One region of the Pseudarthrobacter sp. SORGH_AS 212 genome, then DNA from elsewhere that is predicted to be linked to it. Evidence: riboswitches for the same ligand, from Rfam matches in the RefSeq annotation. Region 1 holds a riboswitch; each other region holds the start of a gene.

The links. Region 1 has a riboswitch for S-adenosylmethionine ahead of QE394_RS06455 (cobalamin-independent methionine synthase II family protein). Riboswitches for the same ligand answer to the same signal wherever they lie in the genome.
Region 2: it holds a riboswitch for S-adenosylmethionine, as region 1 does, so the genes downstream of both, QE394_RS02320 (homoserine O-acetyltransferase) here and QE394_RS06455 (cobalamin-independent methionine synthase II family protein) in region 1, are expected to answer to the same signal.
Region 3: it holds a riboswitch for S-adenosylmethionine, as region 1 does, so the genes downstream of both, QE394_RS10885 (DUF1737 domain-containing protein) here and QE394_RS06455 (cobalamin-independent methionine synthase II family protein) in region 1, are expected to answer to the same signal.

The regions. Positions count from the first base shown of each region.
Region 1 covers NZ_JAUTAA010000001.1:1,420,145-1,425,816, reverse strand. Annotated here, with positions in the region: gene QE394_RS06475 (TrmH family RNA methyltransferase) at 1-390, shown strand, start outside; partial or broken gene fbaA (class II fructose-bisphosphate aldolase) at 537-1,559, shown strand; gene QE394_RS06465 (DUF3151 domain-containing protein) at 1,560-1,982, shown strand; gene QE394_RS06460 (uracil-DNA glycosylase) at 2,117-2,749, opposite strand; gene QE394_RS06455 (cobalamin-independent methionine synthase II family protein) at 2,967-4,175, opposite strand; SAM riboswitch class I at 4,187-4,291, opposite strand; gene QE394_RS06450 (M14 family zinc carboxypeptidase) at 4,475-5,560, shown strand.
Region 2 covers NZ_JAUTAA010000001.1:505,557-511,228, forward strand. Annotated here, with positions in the region: gene QE394_RS02295 (DMT family transporter) at 1-170, opposite strand, end outside; gene QE394_RS02300 (RNA-binding S4 domain-containing protein) at 203-433, shown strand; gene QE394_RS02305 (phospholipase) at 539-1,189, opposite strand; gene QE394_RS02310 (SGNH/GDSL hydrolase family protein) at 1,268-2,137, shown strand; gene QE394_RS02315 (hypothetical protein) at 2,269-2,856, shown strand; gene QE394_RS02320 (homoserine O-acetyltransferase) at 2,999-4,114, opposite strand; SAM riboswitch class IV at 4,127-4,241, opposite strand; gene QE394_RS02325 (bifunctional o-acetylhomoserine/o-acetylserine sulfhydrylase) at 4,389-5,672, opposite strand, start outside.
Region 3 covers NZ_JAUTAA010000001.1:2,380,614-2,386,285, reverse strand. Annotated here, with positions in the region: gene opgC (OpgC domain-containing protein) at 1-2,166, opposite strand, end outside; SAM riboswitch class IV at 2,406-2,520, shown strand; gene QE394_RS10885 (DUF1737 domain-containing protein) at 2,534-2,812, shown strand; gene QE394_RS10880 (rhodanese-like domain-containing protein) at 2,809-3,219, shown strand; gene QE394_RS10875 (O-succinylhomoserine sulfhydrylase) at 3,220-4,428, shown strand; gene QE394_RS10870 (glutamate--cysteine ligase) at 4,529-5,672, opposite strand, start outside.

The sequences.
Region 1 (5,672 bases):
GCCAACGCCTTCCTCGCCAAGGAGGTGCACATCATCGGACGACGGCGGTGGAACCGGCGTGGAGCCATGGTTACCGACCGCTACCAGCACGTCCGCCACCACCCCACAGTGGAGGATTTCGTCCAGTGGGCGCAGGGGGAGGGGCTGGCGATTATAGGCATCGACATTTTCCCGGACTCCGTTCCGCTGGAAACCTATGAGTTGCCCCGCAACTGCGTGCTGGTGTTCGGGCAGGAGGGGCCAGGCCTGACGCCTGAGGTCCATGAAGCAGCCGAAGCCACACTGTCCATCGAACAGTTTGGTTCCACCCGTTCCATAAACGCTGCGTCCGCCGCGGCGATCGCCATGCACGCGTGGGTCCGCCGGCACGTCTTCAACCAGCACGTTTAGGGCGCCCGCGCGGACGCAACACGGGAGTGTTACCAACTGCCGACCAGAAACTCGGCGGTGTGGCGGATATCGCTAGGATGGTGCCTAGCCGTAAGCGGTCTACTTGAGGGTCTTTTAACCCACAGACGAAACTCAGCAGAGGAGTCAGCATGCCCATTGCAACCCCAGAGATCTACTCCGAGATGATCGACCGTGCGAAGGCGGGCGGATTCGCTTTCCCGGCAGTGAATGTCACGTCCTCTCAGACGCTCAACGCGGCCCTTCGCGGCTTCGCCGAGGCTGAGTCCGACGGCATCGTCCAGGTCTCCACCGGCGGTGCGGCTTACTGGTCCGGCGCCTCCACCAAGGACATGGTGGCCGGTTCCCTGGGCTTCGCGGCCTTCGCCCGTGAAGTGGCCAAGAACTACGGCGTCAACATCGCCCTCCACACGGACCACTGCCCCAAGGACAAGCTGGACGGCTTCGTCCTGCCGCTGCTTGCAGCCTCCGAGGCTGAGGTCAAGGCCGGCCGCAACCCGATCTTCAACTCCCACATGTGGGACGGCTCCGCCGAAACCCTGCAGGACAACCTGCGCATCGCCCGCGAGCTGCTGGCCCGCACGGCCGCTGCCAAGATGATCCTCGAAGTCGAAATCGGGACCGTGGGTGGCGAGGAAGACGGCGTCGAGAACGAGATCAACGAGAAGCTGTACACCACCGTTGAAGACGCACTGGCCACCATTGAAGCCCTGGGTTCCGGCGAGAACGGCCGCTACATCACGGCCCTGACCTTCGGCAACGTCCACGGTGTTTACAAGCCCGGTGGCGTTAAGCTCCGGCCGGAAATCCTCAAGGACATCCAGGCGCAGGTTGGCGCGAAGATCGGCAAGGACAGCCCGTTCGACCTCGTGTTCCACGGCGGCTCCGGTTCCTCGGACCAGGAAATCGCCGACGCCGTGTCCTACGGCACCATCAAGATGAACATCGACACGGACACCCAGTACGCCTACACGCGCCCGGTGGCGGACCACATGTTCCGCAACTACGACGGCGTCCTGAAGGTGGACGGCGAAGTGGGCAACAAGAAGACCTACGACCCCCGCGTCTGGGGCGCCTCCGCCGAAGCCGGCCTCGCCGCCCGCGTTGTGGAAGCCACCAAGCAGCTCGGTTCAGCCGGAAAGACCTTCTAAATGTCGGATGAGTTCCGCAAGAACCTGATGGGGCCGGAGCCCACGCTCCTGCCGGCAGAATCTGAGATCTACCAGCACCTGGCGCTCGGCCAGGAGGCCGTCGACCTTGTGGCGAAGAACCCCACGTCGTCGCTGCTGTGGGCCATCCTTGCCGAGGAGGCTTGGGCGGAGGGACGAACCATCGACTCCTACGCCTACGCGCGCGTTGGCTACCACCGCGGGCTGGACTCGTTGCGCCGCAACGGCTGGCGCGGCGTGGGCCCCATCCCGTGGGAACACGAGCCCAACCGCGGTTTCCTGCGTGCGCTCTACTCGCTGGGACGGGCCTCCTCGGCCATCGGTGAAGCCGACGAACCCGAGCGGATCGAAAAGTTCCTCAACGACTCCGACCCCGCGGCCAAGGCCGCCATCGAGGGCAAATAGGTCCCCACCGCCTCCCTGGCTTCGCTTCGCTCAGCCAGGGAACCCTCGGCGGCGGAGGCCCCTTCATATGACGACGGCGGGCGGTCACCTTTCTTTGGGAAAGGTGACCGCCCGCCGTCGTACTCCTTAGAGGATCAGACCGCCTTCTGCAGCCCCGTACGGGCCATGGCGTCCGCGTAGGCCACGTGCATGTCCTGGAGGTACTCTTCCTGGCGCGCAGGGGAACCGGCGAAGGCGCGGCCGCTGAGGGAGCGTACCTTGTAGGTCTTCAGGCCGCGGCGCCACAGCAGCGGGACCTCGGTCTTGAGGAGCGCGTTGGCCAGACGGTTGGCTTCGGTGCCGTGCGCCACGATGACTGATGCGCGCGGGACAAGGGCGAGGAACTTGAGCAGCGGCTTGAGGCCGGCCTGGATCTGGTCCGGGGTGAACTTGCCGTTCGGTTCGCCCGGGACGTGCCAGGGGTGGACGTTCCACGGCATGACATACTCGGGCCGCAGCCCCAGCTTCCACTGGATGCCGAGCATGCGGGTGGCAGCGTCCTGGTCTCCGGCGGTGATGAAGCCGGAGCCGTCCGCTTCACCGATGTTGGAGAACAGGCTGATGATCCGGCATTCGTCGACGTCGTGCATGGGGTCGACGTAAGGCACCACCGTGCCCGGCCTGGTGTCTTGCAGGGAATCGCACAGCTCGTTGACGGCGGCAACGCTGGGCTCGTAGCGGCGGTTCAGGAGCTGTTCGTGGAGGGATTCTGGTGCAAGGGCGGTCATATGGTGCTGGGTCTCCTGCGGGGATTGGCGGTGCTTCCGCCTGCGGACGAGGGCGCGTGAAGGCGCAACTCGACATCGGCGGTGTGTTGGGGTGGGCCGGTCAACCCGGCCTTCCCCAGTTTAGCAAGCCGCGGGAAGCGAAACGCCGGTAGCGCGTATTCCGGTGACCGGATGCACAGCCGGGGTTTCGTCCTTCCCGTGATTCCACGGCGGCGGGCTACCAGAGCCGTTTCGTGGCCCGGCGTGCACCTTCGCCCAGAGCTTCCAGTTTCGCGTAGGCGATCTGCGGGTGGACGCGCCCGCCCAGGCCGCAGTCGGTGGAGGCGATGACATTTTCCCGGCCGACTACGTCGGCGAATCGCACAATCCTGTCCGCCACCAGGTCCGGGTGCTCCACCACGTTGGTGGCGTGGGAGACGACGCCCGGAATGATCAGCTTGCCATCGGGGAGTTTCGTGTCTTCCCAGACCCGCCATTCATGTTCGTGGCGGACGTTTGCCGCCTCGAAGGAGTAGGCGCCGGCGTTGACCTGCAGGACGGAACCGAGGATGTCTGCGAAGGGGATGTCAGTGGTGTGCGGGCCGTGCCAGGAGCCCCAGCACACGTGCAGCCGGATCTGTTCCTGCGGGAGGTCCCGCAGCGCCCAGTTGGTGGCCTCCACGCGCAGCTGGATGAACTTCAGGTAGTCCTCCAGCGCCGGTTCGGGGTTGATCTGGTCCCAGCTTTCGGCAAGGGACGGGTCATCGAGCTGGACGGTCAGACCGGCGTCGATGATGGCCTTGTATTCCTCACGCATGGCGTCGGCACAGGCGTAGACGAGTTCCTCGTCCGTCTTGTAATACTCGTTGGCCACCCGGGCGCATGAGCCGGGGGAGAGAGACGCTACGAAGCCCTCCGTCAGCCCTGCGGCGGCCAAGCCCGTCTTGAGGTTGTTGACATCCGAGGCCACCAGGTCCTGCCCGGTGTAAGTGAGGGGGCCCGCGATCTTTGGCTGGGTGACGCTCTTGCGGTGGGCCAGGATTCCCGACGACGGGTCGTTGTAAGCCTCGCTGAACTGCTGGCGGTCCCGCCGGTCGGGGAATGATGTGAGGACGACGTTTCCGGGCGACGAACGCCGGACCTCGGAGTCTGCCCAGCGGTCCACGTCGGTAGGCTCCAGTCCGCCGAGCCGGGCGAAGGAGTAGTTCCACCACGCCCCGTAGTCAACAGAGTTGGCCATGGTGTGCCCGTATTCACCGTCGTTGGGAATGTCGATGCCGAGGTCCTTCTGGCGCTGGACAACGTCAACCACCGAGGCTTCGAGGAGTTCCAGGAATTCGGGCGTAATTCCGTCGGCTTCCTTGGCAGCGTTTGCAGCAATGAGTTCAGGCGTCCTCGGCAATGAGCCTGCGTGGGTGGCGCGGATGTGGTCAGTGTTCTGGGGCACGGTGGAGTTCCTTTCCATCGGTCCTGGCAGTAGCACCTTCGGGGCAGGGGGACTCCCTGCTGTACGGGTTGCTGCGGCGTCACTGAGCCAGGTCTCTCAGCCGCTCCGGATGGGTCAGTTCCACTCAAGCCCACCGGCCGGAAGCGGGGCAAATCGGTTTCACGATGTGGCGTGGCTGCCACTGGGAGAGCGCAGTCATAGGCTTACCAGGATTCGTTGAGTCCATTGACAGGTTTCAATCAGCTTGGTTGGCTGTTGTCACAGCGCGCAATGGGGGACATGGCGGCTGGACGCACTCAATGCACTCGAAAGAGGTAACGCACGTGAAGAAATCCCTGGCTACTTTTAGGACCCTTGCCGTTTCAGGGGCCCTTGCACTGGCGGTTGTCGCCGCTCCTGCTCCAGCCATCGCTGTGGGGGAGGGGCCCAACTACGGAGGCAACGGCCAGATCACCACATCCAAGCTGGCCACCTATGACCAGATGGTTTCTTTCCTGAAGGACCAGGACGCCAAGCAGCCTGCCATGGAACTGGAGGTCATCGGCAAAACGGTGAAGGGCCGCGACATCCACCTGGTCAAGTACATCTCGGACCCGGCCAAGCCCACCATCCTCTACTTGACCCAGCAGCACGGCAACGAACAGCTCACTACCGAGGGAGCCATGGAGTTCGTCAAGCACCTCGGCACCGGAAAATCGGCGGACATCCTCAAAGGCGTCAACATCCTGGTGGTTCCGATGCTCAACGCGGACGGTGCCATGGGTGACGTCAACTTCTCCCTGGAGGACTACATCGCCAAGGGTGACCGCAACATGACCCGCTTCAACGCCGAGGGCGTGGACCTGAACCGGGACCACGTGGCCAAGATCCAGCCGGAAACCCAGGCCCTGCACAACAATGTGATGCGCAAATACCGGGTCGACTACATGATCGACCTGCACCACCAGGGCACCCGGGCAGAGCGCGACGGCAAACTGGTGTCCGGCTCCATCCTGTACCCCACCACCCCCAACGCCGATCCCGCCGTCGTCGAACGGTCCAAGCAGCTCGGCGCCGTGGTCTTCGACAACGTTGACTCCACCGGATGGGGCCACCTTGGCAAGTACCAGGGCGGCAGCGCCGAGACCATCAGCCGCAACGGCATCTCAGTGGAATACGGCATCGCCACCCTGCTCTTCGAGATGCGCGGCATGTCGGACCATTACCTCGACGGCTACGCGCTGGGACAGCGCAGCAACGGCTACCTGATCAAGCAGACGGTTACCACGCTGACGTCAACCGCCGCCGCCATCGCGGACGGTTCAATTGCCGACGCCGACACCTCCTTCTGGGACACCCTCGCCGAGCAGACCTCCCGCCCGGCGGGCGAGGCCGACGACGAATAACGGCCGCAGGGCAGGACGTCCCGGTTCTTTACCGCGCGTAAAGAACCGGGACGTCCCAGCGAGTGGACAAAGTGCACTATCGGCTAAACTTGGGTGGTAAGGGCCCCGGGGC
Region 2 (5,672 bases), 910 kb from region 1:
AGGATCATGACCAGCAGTCCTGTGCTGAAGCTCACCACCGCGGCGCTGATGCCGTCGTCCAGCCGGGCACCCAGGGCGCCGTTAATCCGGCCCTGGACGGGAATGGCAAGGCCTGCGCCCACCGCCAGCGGCAGGCCTGCAAGCACGGGCAGGCGGGAGGTGGAGGTCATTGGATCCACCTTACGTCAGGCATTATTGCTCTATGAGCATCCCCGTTGACGACGTCCCCATCCGCGACAGCATGATCCGGCTGGGCCAGCTGCTGAAGCTTGCCAACCTCGTGGAGGACGGCGTGGAAGCGGCCGAGCTGATCAAGAACGGGCTGGTGAAGGTCAACGGCGAGATCGACGACCGCCGCGGCCGGCAGCTCCACAACGGCGACACCGTCACCGTGAACGGCCAGACCGTGCGGGTGGTCGCGCCGGAGGCCTGACCACCCCCGGCACCCCGCCTGCTGCACCTTCCCCGCTGTGCCCTGCCTGCTGCCCCCTGCGGCAACCGGGCTTGGCGCCCGGGCCGCCGCCCGTCGTCGTTCGCCCTATTTCTTCAGGACCTCGTGGGTGAGGAATTCGCCAACGTGGCCGATCTCCTGCTGGTTGATGCCGTGCCACATTCCCGTGTAGAGCACCTTGGTGAGCTTGACGTGCTTGCGTACCCAGCCCATGGTGAAGTCGATCTTGTCCTCCGTGATCACCGGATCCTGCTGGTCCCTGCCCCAGAACATGGGCACGGTGCCGTCCAGTTGGGCATCCTTGAAGGTGGGGTCGTCACCGGCGTCCACCACGAATCCTGAAAGTCCGACGACGGCTGCGAAGTCCGCGGGCCGCTGCCGCAGGAGGGTGGTGGCCATGGCCATACCCATGGAGAAGCCGAGCAGGGAGACGGAGGGGTGCCCTTCCTTGATGGTGTCGATCCAGTCCAGGACGTACGCCGAGGCCTTCTTGACCCGTTCCAGCGAATAGTCGATCGAGGCCGTCAACGGGAACCAGGTAAAGCCCGGGCCCATGGCGATCGGGGCACGGACGGAGGCGACGGCGAACCCGCCGGGCAGGAGGTCCGCGAGGCTGAGCAGGTCCTGCTCGTTGGCGCCGTACCCGTGCAGGAGCACCAGCAGGGGTTTACCGTCCCGCTCGCCTTCAGGGTGCGACCACAGGACGACGGGGGCAGGAAATACTTCGGCTTCAGTCATGGTTTCCATTCTTACAGTTACCCGAAAGTAACAACCTACGTTCGCGTAGGCAGCGAGGCGGAAGGCAGGATAGGACCCGTGACTGACGCAAGCCCCCTCCAAAGCCCCATCACGGACACCGGATCCCACCCCTGGACCCGGTACGTGGCCATGGGCGACTCCTTCACCGAGGGCATCGGCGACCCCGAACCCTCAAGCCCCGGCGGCTACCGCGGCTGGGCGGACCGCGTGGCCGAAGAGCTGGGCCGTACACTGCCCGACTTCGCCTACGCCAACCTTGCCGTCCGCGGCCGGTTGCTCCAGCAGATCGTCGACCAGCAGCTCGCTCCCGCCCTGGAGCTCAAGCCCGACCTGGTGACGCTGTCCGCAGGCGGCAACGACCTGATCCGCCCCGGCGGAGACCCCGACGCCCTGGCCGAAAAGCTGGACTCCGTAGTGCAGATCCTGTCCATGGGCGGAGCCACGGTGGTGCTGTTCAACGGGCCGGACACCGGCTCTTCGGTGCTGGGCAGGATCCGCAGCAAGGTGGCCATCTACAACGAGAACCTGCGGACCGTCGCAGCGCGGCACGACGCCGTGATTGCGGACATGTGGTCCCTCCGGCAGCTCAGCGACCCCCAGATGTGGGACCAGGACCGCCTCCACTTCTCTCCGCTGGGCCACCACACCATTGCAGCCATGGTGCTCGAGTCCCTGAACGTGGATCATGGCCTGGAACCTCTCCTGCCCAAGGACCTGCCCCCTCGCACCTGGCGCCAGGCACGCAGCGGCGACCTCGTGTGGGCGCGCGAATATTTCGTGCCGTGGGTGCTGCGCCGCCTGCGCAACCAGTCGTCCGGCGACGGCGTCACTGCCAAGCGTCCGACGCCGGGCCCCGCCTTTGGGCCGGGCGTTCCCCTGGGTTCGGGGGAAGGTCCGCTGGGAACCGCCGACGCAGCGCGGCGCTGAGCTGTTCTGCTCTGCTCTGCTCTGCTCTGCTCTGCTCTGCTCTGCTCTGCGGCAGCTTGCTGGTGGCCGCCGGAACGGCATGCGGTCCGTGACCGTTAAGCTGGAAAGACCCACTCGAGAGGCGCAGCACCGTGAGTAACCTGTTTTTCTGGATCATCATCCTGTCATTCGTGATCCCGATGGCCATGCGCATGTACCGGAAATCGGTGGCCAAGCGGAACCATGACCAGAGCTTTTCCGGTCGGTACCCCGAGCAGTTCCCAGGCGCCGGCCAGTATCCCGGCAGCCAGGACCCGGGCGGCCAGTTCCCCGGTTCGGCCGGGCCGCAGAGCAGGCAGCCGCGTGATGGCTACACCCAGCAGGACTACTACTCGGGCGGGTTCCGTCAGATTGGGCAGCAGGCGCCGAACGTTCCGCAGCCCGGACCCTACCAGTACGGCCAGCCGCCGGTTCCCGGCCAGGCCGGGCAGCCCTTTGGACAGCCGCCGTACGGGGAGCAGCAGTTCAACCAGCCTCCCTACAACCAGCCACAGCCCGGCCAGCAGCAGCCCGGGTACTCCGCGCCGGAACAGCCGGCAGCGCCCGCCACTCCCCCGCCGCCGTCGGCTCCGCAGGGATTCCGGGCGCGGAAGCTCGCGGAACTGGACCAGAAGTACAGCGACGGCGAAATGTCCATGGAGGACTACATGGCCCGCCGCAGCGAAATCATGAACGGCTAGCCTGGGCCGCAGAAGCCCTTTGAGCGTCCCCCGGGCGTCATCAAGTCCCCCGGACCCATCAATCAGGGGCCTGTCCGCACAACCCGGTCCTTGAGGGTTCGGATCTGCGGACAAGCCTCTGATTCATGTGCAAGCCGTGCTGCTAGGCCAGGAAGTCCGACCGGAGCTGGGCGCCCAGCTGGCCGATTTCGGTCAGGAAGCCGTCGTGGCCGATGGGCGCCTGGATGAGGTGGACGCCAACGTCGCCGGGCAGGGCGTGGGCCAGCTCGTGCGACTGGGACGGGAAGTAGAGCCGGTCCGATTCCACGGCCGCCACGAAGAACCGGGCGCTGGTCCGGGCGAGGGTATCGGCCAGGCTTCCCCGGCCACGGCAGACGTCGTGGCTCATGAGCGCCTCGGTGAGGGCGATGTAGCTGTTCGCGTCGAAGCGCCGGACGAGCTTGTTGCCCTGGTGGTCCAGGTAGCTCTCCACCTGGTACCGGCCCCTGCCGGCAAGGACCCCGCCCTGCAGCGGCGACTCCGAAGCCTGGGCTTCACGGCCGAAGCGGTGCTCCAGCTCGGCCGCGGACCGGTACGTTATGTGGGCAATGCGGCGGGCGAGCGCCAGGCCGTCCTCGGGGCAGGGACCGCCGTAGTAGTCGCCGTCGTTGAAGTTCGGGTCCTGGCGGATGGCCAGGGTCTGGGCCTGGGCGAACGCGATCTGTTCGGCCGTGCTGGCTGCTCCCACTGCGATGACGGCGCAGCGCTTTACCCGTTCGGGGAACGTGACGGCCCATTCCAGGGCCCGGGCGCCTCCCATGGAACCGCCCAGCACCGCGTACCAGCTGCCGATGCCCAGCTGGTCCGCCAGGCGTGCTTCAGCTTCCGTGCTGTCCCGGAGCGTCACCAGGGGGAACCTGGAGCCCCAGGGCTTTCCGTCGGGGCCGGGCGAGGACGGCCCGGTGGAGCCGTAACAGCCGCCGACGATGTTGATGGAGACCACGAAGAAGCGGTCCGTATCGACGGGTGCGCCGGGCCCGGCCAGGTGCTCCCACCAGCCTTCCTCATCAGTGTCCCCGCGGGTCACGTGCGTGCTGCCGGTCAGGGCGTGCTCCACCAGGATGGCGTTGCTGCCATCCGCGTTCAGCGTCCCCCACGTTTCGTACGCCAGGGTGACGTCCGGCAGGTATCCGCCACCTTCGAGCTGCAGCCCGCCAATGGAGGCATAGCGGACAATTCCGTGTTCGGGTGCGGTTGTACGGGCGACGGTAACCGTCATGGCAAGACCTCTTCTACGCGCTTGCCCGCCGTCGTTTACCGGCAGGCCAGGTCTTCACCCGGGGCACCCCGCCGCGGAAGGAGGGTTGCCGGCCAGCAAGCCGGGGCTGTCACTGGCACTCATGACCTGGTTCGAGTGTACGAAACACCCCCCGCTGATGGCCAAGCATGTGACTGGTTGTGACTTGCCGGCCCGCGATGCTTTTCCCGGACGGCAGCCCCGCGGAGGGGAGGCCGGCCGCCTGGCCGGCCTCCCGCCGTCGTACGTCTTCGGCCTAGGCGAGCGCGCCCTTCGCGGCCCGGAAGCCCGCTTCAAGGTCTGCCAGGATGTCATCGATGTGTTCGATGCCCACGGACAGCCGCACCAGGCCGGGCGTCACGCCCGCTATTGCCTGCTGTTCCGGGGTCAGCTGGCTGTGGGTGGTGGAGGCCGGGTGGATCACCAGGGAACGGACATCGCCGATGTTGGCGACGTGGGAGTGCAGTTCCAGGGCGTCGACGAACCGCTGCCCCGCTTCGGCTCCCCCGGCAAGGTTGAAGGCGACGACGGCGCCCGTCCCCTTCGGCCCGTACTTGCGGCCGCGCCCGTACCACGGGCTGGACGGCAGGCCTGCATAGGCGACGGATTCGACGTCGTCCCGCCCTTCCAGCCAGCGGGCGACTTCGGTGGCATTGGCCACGTGGCGTTCCACGCGCAGGCTCAGCGTTTCCAGGCCCTGGGCGATCAGGAAGGCGTTGAACGGCGAGACCGCCGAGCCGAGGTCCCGCAGGAGCTGGACGCGCGCCTTGAGGATGTAGGACAGGTTTGCACCGAGGAGCCCGTTCTCCCCGAGGTCCCGGCCGTAGACCAGGCCGTTGTAGGTGGGATCCGGGGTGTTGAAGCCCGGGAACCGTTCCGGGTCCTTGCTGAAGTCGAACTTGCCCGAGTCGACGATGACGCCGGCGATTGCCGCTCCGTGCCCGCCGAGGTACTTCGTGGCCGAGTGGACCACGATGTCGGCCCCCCATTCCAGGGGACGGATCAGGTAGGGCGTGGAGAGGGTGTTGTCCACAATGAGGGGCACGCCGGCCTGGTGTGCCACCGCGGAGATGCCTTCGATGTCCAGGACGTCCTGGCGCGGGTTGGAGACCACCTCGCCGAAGAACAGCTTGGTGTTGGGCTGCACGGCGTCCCGCCACTGGTCCAGGTTGTCCGGGTCCGCCACGAACGTCACGGTGATACCGAACTTCTTCAGCGTGTGGGCGAACAGGTTGTAGGTTCCGCCGTACAGGCTGGGGCTGGCCACGATGTGGTCGCCCGCCTCGGCGACGTTCAGGATGGCGAAGGTCTCCGCGGCCTGGCCGGAGCTGAGCAGCAGGGCGCCGAGTCCCCCTTCGAGGCTGGCGATCCGCTGCTCCACGGCCTCCTGGGTGGGGTTGCCGATGCGGGTGTAGATGGGGGCCAGTTCCGCCAGGGCGAACCGGTTGGCCGCGCTTTCGGCGCTGGGGAACACAAACGAGGTGGTCTGGTAGATAGGCAGTGCCCGGGCGCCGGTGGCGCCGTCGGGCTCCTGGCCGGC
Region 3 (5,672 bases), 960 kb from region 1:
GTACATGACCCGGTACGCCGTGTCCGGAATAAGGGCGAGGCGGACGTCGAAGCCGTTGGCCAGGTAGGGGTTGCCCCAGGACAGGAACGCGAACAGCAGTGCGACGGCGGTGCATGCCACTACCAGCCAGGTCCTGGCAGATAGCCACGCCACAATGGTCCGCCGGTGGTAGCCGGCCACGAGGCCGATGACGAACAGCACCTGCCAGACAAGCAGAGGGAACGAATCCTCGAACTGCGACGGCAAGAGCCGGAAGCGTGTGATGGAGCCGACGGCGTAGAGCCCAAGCGTTGCGGCCAGCACCCAGACGGCCTTCCCACGGCTGAGCGCGGCGAGGACCACCGGGCTGACCAGCAGCAGCACCACGTACAGGCCCATGACGTTGAACTGCCAGGGGCCGAACTGCAGCAGGAGGACGGCGGGCAGCACCTGCGGCGGCACCGGGAACTGGAAGAGGGATTCCATCCCCGCATAGAGGTCGTAGGTACGGCCGGCCCCCTGGTGCCCGGCCCCTCCGGTCCCCTGGTCCACGAAGGTGGTGAGGGCCTCGGTCCGGAAAATGGGAAGCAAGGACATCAGGAAGACGCCAACCAGGACCACCAGCGCCGTCAGGTACAGCTTGCCGGCGCGGCGGGATGTCAGGTCCAGCACGGTGCCAAAATCCTCGCGGACGCGGGGCCCGTAGACCATGCCCACCACCAGCCCGGAGAACAACACGAACAGTTCGGCGCCGCTGACGAAGCCCACTGCCTCCTGGGTCAGCAGCTGGAACAGCGATGTCATGCCCAGGTGGTTGACCACCACGAAGACAATGGCCATGCCGCGGAGCAGGTCCACCCGGGAATCCCGTTGGGAGGGGTCGCCGTAGCCCCAGGCCGTGGCAGCGTTAACCCTGCGGGGAATCTGCCACAGTGCCACCAACAGGAGGATCAGCGCCGCTCCCACAGTCCAGGCCGCGGCGCCCGTCAGTGTGTTGGCCCGTTCATAGCTGCCGCCGGCGCCAACCTCCGTGACGGGTCCGGTCACCATTGACGAATCCTTCAGCCGGGCGTGGGCAGCCGCGGCTACGGTGGAGTTGCCGGTCAGCAACCAGCTGATGCTCGCTACACCCGTGTCCCGGGTACTGGTCCTTTCGTCCCACACCACCATGGCGGTCTTCGGGAAGTTGGTCGACGTGGCGGCCCCCACCACCTGGTCGAACCAGCCGGCCTTGACGTCCACCTCGGAGGCGCCGCCGGCTGCGGGGCTGTAGAAGGCAGCGGTCTGCAGCATGAACGGCTTGCTGCGGCCGGCTGAATAGTCCCTGTAGAAGTTTTCCCCGCCGGAGGCGGTGAGCATCTCCTGGAGCTCGCCTGCCCGCGGCACCGTGTTCACCGCCGCCCCGCCGGCCGTATCGTCGTGGAAAGCGGTCAAGCCCACCCAGTCCACGGCGTCATCGCCGGGATAGTAGGGTTCGTAGGCGCTGTCCGCCCCGTCCCACGCTCCGTCATCGTTGGTGTCCAGCAAAGCGAAGCCCTCACTGCCGGGAGCGGGCGCATTCCGGCTCCGGGCGAAGGGATAATCCTTGCCAAGGTACGGCTCCCACACCATCAGCGGGCCGCCGCCGGACGTCTTGAAGGCGGCGGACACCGCACGGAAGGCGTTGCGGTACGCACCGGGCTGCTGGCCCCATTCCACCCAGCTGGCATTCATGTCCGGGGCAAAACGGATCAGCACCTGCCCGGTGAAACCCGATGTCAGCCGCCGCACTTCCGCGGCAAAGGACGCTGCGGCAGCGTCATCAATCTGGTCGAGCGGCACAGTGGGCTTCACAGTGAACATCGCATGCGAACCCTGGAGTGACGCCTGCTCCAGGAAGCCCCGGAGGTTGTTCTGCTCCGAGGGGCGGTACGGCAGGGCGAGGTCGTGGCCGTAGGCGGCGGGAGATGCTCCAAGCCGTTCGGCGAAACCGGCAGCGGAATCTTCACCCCACTCCAGCACCGCGCCCAGCAGGGGTTTTCCCTCGTCCGGGTTAAGGTCGGCGGCGCTGGCGGCGCCTGCGGGCAGCACCACGGCACACGCTGCCAGAAGCACAACGGCAAGGAATGTCCACACCCTCGACGCGCCCGCGCGGAACGATTGGACCGAAGGTTTGGTGCGTCGTCGCGCGGATGTACGCATGCTCATGGAACCCCCCGGTGCCGAAGACCTGATGGGGCAGCGGCCCCACCTGTACTTTATCGGTCGAAGCCCGCCGGGAATGCATGCAGGAAGCAGCGTAAAACCCGCCCACCTGCGGCAATGCCGCCGTCGGGCGCTGCCCGGAAAGCGCCCGGCACGCCTGTGACCCTGTGTTTCCGGTTCAGTTACGGAAGATGACGACGGCGGCGGTGCGGCTCCCGGCGGCAGGTGTTACGTTTTTGGGGAGTAATGAGTACCGGCGCCAAGCCCTGACTGGCCGGTCGGCAACCCTCCTTCCACGGCGGGGTGCCTCAGGTGACTACTCGGCATATCGACCGATTCGAGCTGCAAGCGTGAGAGAAGGAGATCCGTCATGTCTGACGCACCTGTCCCTGAAGAGAAATTGTCCTACCGCCTGATCAGCGGCCCGGACGACCGCGCCTTTTGCGAGCGGATCTCGGCTGCCCTGGCGGAAGGGTACGTGCTGCACGGCAGCCCGGCAGTGACCTTCAACGGCAGCAGCGTCATCGTGGCCCAGGCCGTGGTGCTCCCGGCAGCCATCGCCTCCGCGGACGCCGCCGTCGCCACCGCTGTGGACCACCTGGAATCCGCCACTGAAGAACCCGAATTCGACGGCGAGGGCCACGCATGAGCTACGCAGGAGACCTGACACCCCAGGAGGCCTGGGCCAAACTGGAGCAGGGCGCCATCCTGGTGGATGTCCGCACTGAGGGCGAATGGGCGCACATTGGCATCCCGGACACCAAGGCCACGGACAACGATCCCCTGTTCATCCAGTGGACGTTTCCGGGCGGCATTCCCAACCCGGAATTCATAACCGACCTTGAGCAGCAGGGCCCGGAGAACCGCGGCACCGAGCTGCTGTTCCTGTGCCGCTCCGGGCAGCGCTCCATTGCGGCGGCTACGGCGGCAACCCGGGCGGGCTTCATCTCCTACAACGTCCTGGAAGGCTTCGAAGGCGAACCGGACCGTTACGGCGAACGCACCGTCAACGGCTGGAAGAACCGCGGCCTGCCCACCAACCTCGGAAAGAACTAAGTGACCTTCAACGAAGATGCCGCCGGCTGGAGCCCTGACACCCAGGCCGTCCGCGGGGGGCTGGACCGCACCAACTTCCAGGAAACGTCCGAGGCGATTTTCCTCAACTCCGGGTTCGTGTACGAGTCCGCCGCCGCTGCCGAACGCGCCTTCACCGGCGAAGACGAACGCTTCGTCTACTCCCGCTACGGCAACCCCTCGGTGGCCACGTTCCAGGAACGCCTCCGCCTGCTGGAGGGCACCGAGGCATGCTTTGCGACGGCGTCCGGCATGTCCGCCGTCTTCACGGCCCTCGGCGCGCTGCTGGCTGCCGGGGACCGGGTGGTGGCTGCCCGCTCGCTGTTCGGCTCCTGCTTCGTGATCCTCAACGAAATCCTGCCGCGGTGGGGCGTGGAGACCGTCTTCGTCGACGGCCCTGACCTGGACCAGTGGCGGTCCGCCCTGTCCGAGCCCACCACCGCTGTCTTCTTCGAGTCTCCTTCCAATCCCATGCAGGAAATCGTGGACATCGCGGCGGTCAGCGAACTTGCGCACGCGGCGGGTGCCACGGTGGTGGTGGACAACGTCTTCGCCACTCCGCTGCTGCAGCGCTGCGGCCAGCTGGGGGCGGACGTGATTGTGTACTCCGGCACCAAACACATCGATGGCCAGGGCCGGGTGCTCGGCGGGGCCATCCTGGGTACCAAGGAATTCATTGACGGTCCCGTGAAGCAACTGATGCGCCATACCGGGCCCGCCCTGTCCGCGTTCAACGCCTGGGTGCTCGCCAAGGGCCTGGAGACCATGGGACTGCGCGTCAGCCACTCCTCGGCCACGGCGCTGCGGCTCGCGGAATGGTTGGAGCAGCAGCCCGCCGTCAGCTGGGTGAAGTACCCGCTCCTGAAGTCCCACCCGCAGTACGGGCTCGCGGCCAAGCAGATGAAGGCCGGCGGTACGGTACTCACCCTTGAACTGGCACCGTCGGGCGGCCGCTCCGGCAAGGAGGCCGCCTTCGCACTTTTGGACGCGCTGCGGGTCATCGACATCTCCAACAACCTGGGCGATTCCAAGTCCCTCATCACGCACCCGGCCACCACCACGCACCGGGCCATGGGTCCGGAGGGCAGGGCTGCGATTGGCCTGACCGACGGGGTTGTGCGCCTGTCCGTGGGGCTCGAGGACGCCGAGGACCTCATCGGCGACCTGGAACAGGCCCTCAAGCAGATCTAGCCTGTTTCCGCGGCGGCGACGCTGGTCCGGACACGGATGGCGTCGCCGGCGGTGTGCCCAGCCTTGATGGCAGTGGGGGCAGGCTCCCCGGCAGAGCGGGTCAGGACTGCCGGACCCGCAGCAACTCGGGCGCCGTATCCGCCTCCGAAACCTTGAGGGTATCCCGCATGGTCACGTTGACAGCGTGCTTCACCACCGCACCGAAGCCGAAGTCCCCGGGCTGGCCTGCCAGTGCCTTTTCCCGCACCTGGCGCTGCTCAGCCGAGCCCGTGCCGCGGGCGATGATGTCCTCCACGCCTTGCCGGGCCAGTGTCAGCTCACCCTGCTCGTCCAGCACCGGGGCGAGGTAATCCACCAGCGACCGGACCACATCGGCGGCGCGTGCCGGACGGAAGTTGCCAAAGTCCAGCAGCTCGCCCGTGAGCCCGGAGTTGCTGGCCTGCCATGATGCCATCCGCAGCAGGACCGTGGGGACCGGAGCCGGGTCCACGCCGTCACGCCACTCCCTGCTGGCCGACTCCACCAGCGCCCGCACCAGGCAGGCGATCAGTGCGGCGTCGTCGGCGCGCAGGCAGACGTCCGCTACCCGGACCTCAACCGTGGGGTGGTTCCGCGAGAGCCGCGCGTCAAAATACAACATGCCTTCGTCGAGCATCACGCCGCTGTCCAGGAGCCGCGTCACCACCCTGCGGTACGCAGGGTAGGTACCGTAGACGGCCGCTGGTCCGGACGTCGGCCAACGGTTCCAAGCCTGGGTCCGGTAGCTTTCGAAGCCGGTGGGCAGCCCGTTCCAGAAAGGCGAGTTCGCACTGAGCGCCGTCAATACCGCGAGCTTGTCCCTGATCCGGTCCAGCACCGCCACGCCCTCATCCGGTGACTCGATGTAGGTGTGGACGTGGAAGCCGCAGGTCAGCTGTTCCTGGGCGGTGAGCCCGAAACGCTCCAGCATCCGGGCGTACCGGGGGTCAGGGGTGGTGTGGCTGGTGGATCCCAGCGGTGAGGTTGCGAGCGCCGCAACCCTGGCATGGTTCTTCTGCGCCGCCTGGTCGGCGAGGGACCGGCCGGCACGGATCTGGTCCAGCAGCGTTCCGTAGTCCAGGCACGGGCGGGTCTGCGTCTCAATCTGCTCAAGCTTCAGTTCGGCAGTCAGGCCCATCCCGTCGCCGTCCGTGTTGTCCCTCGCGGCAGGCGCCTGCGGAGGCTGCGGCAAATCGTCTGCTGCCACGTGCCGCCCGGACAGGAGC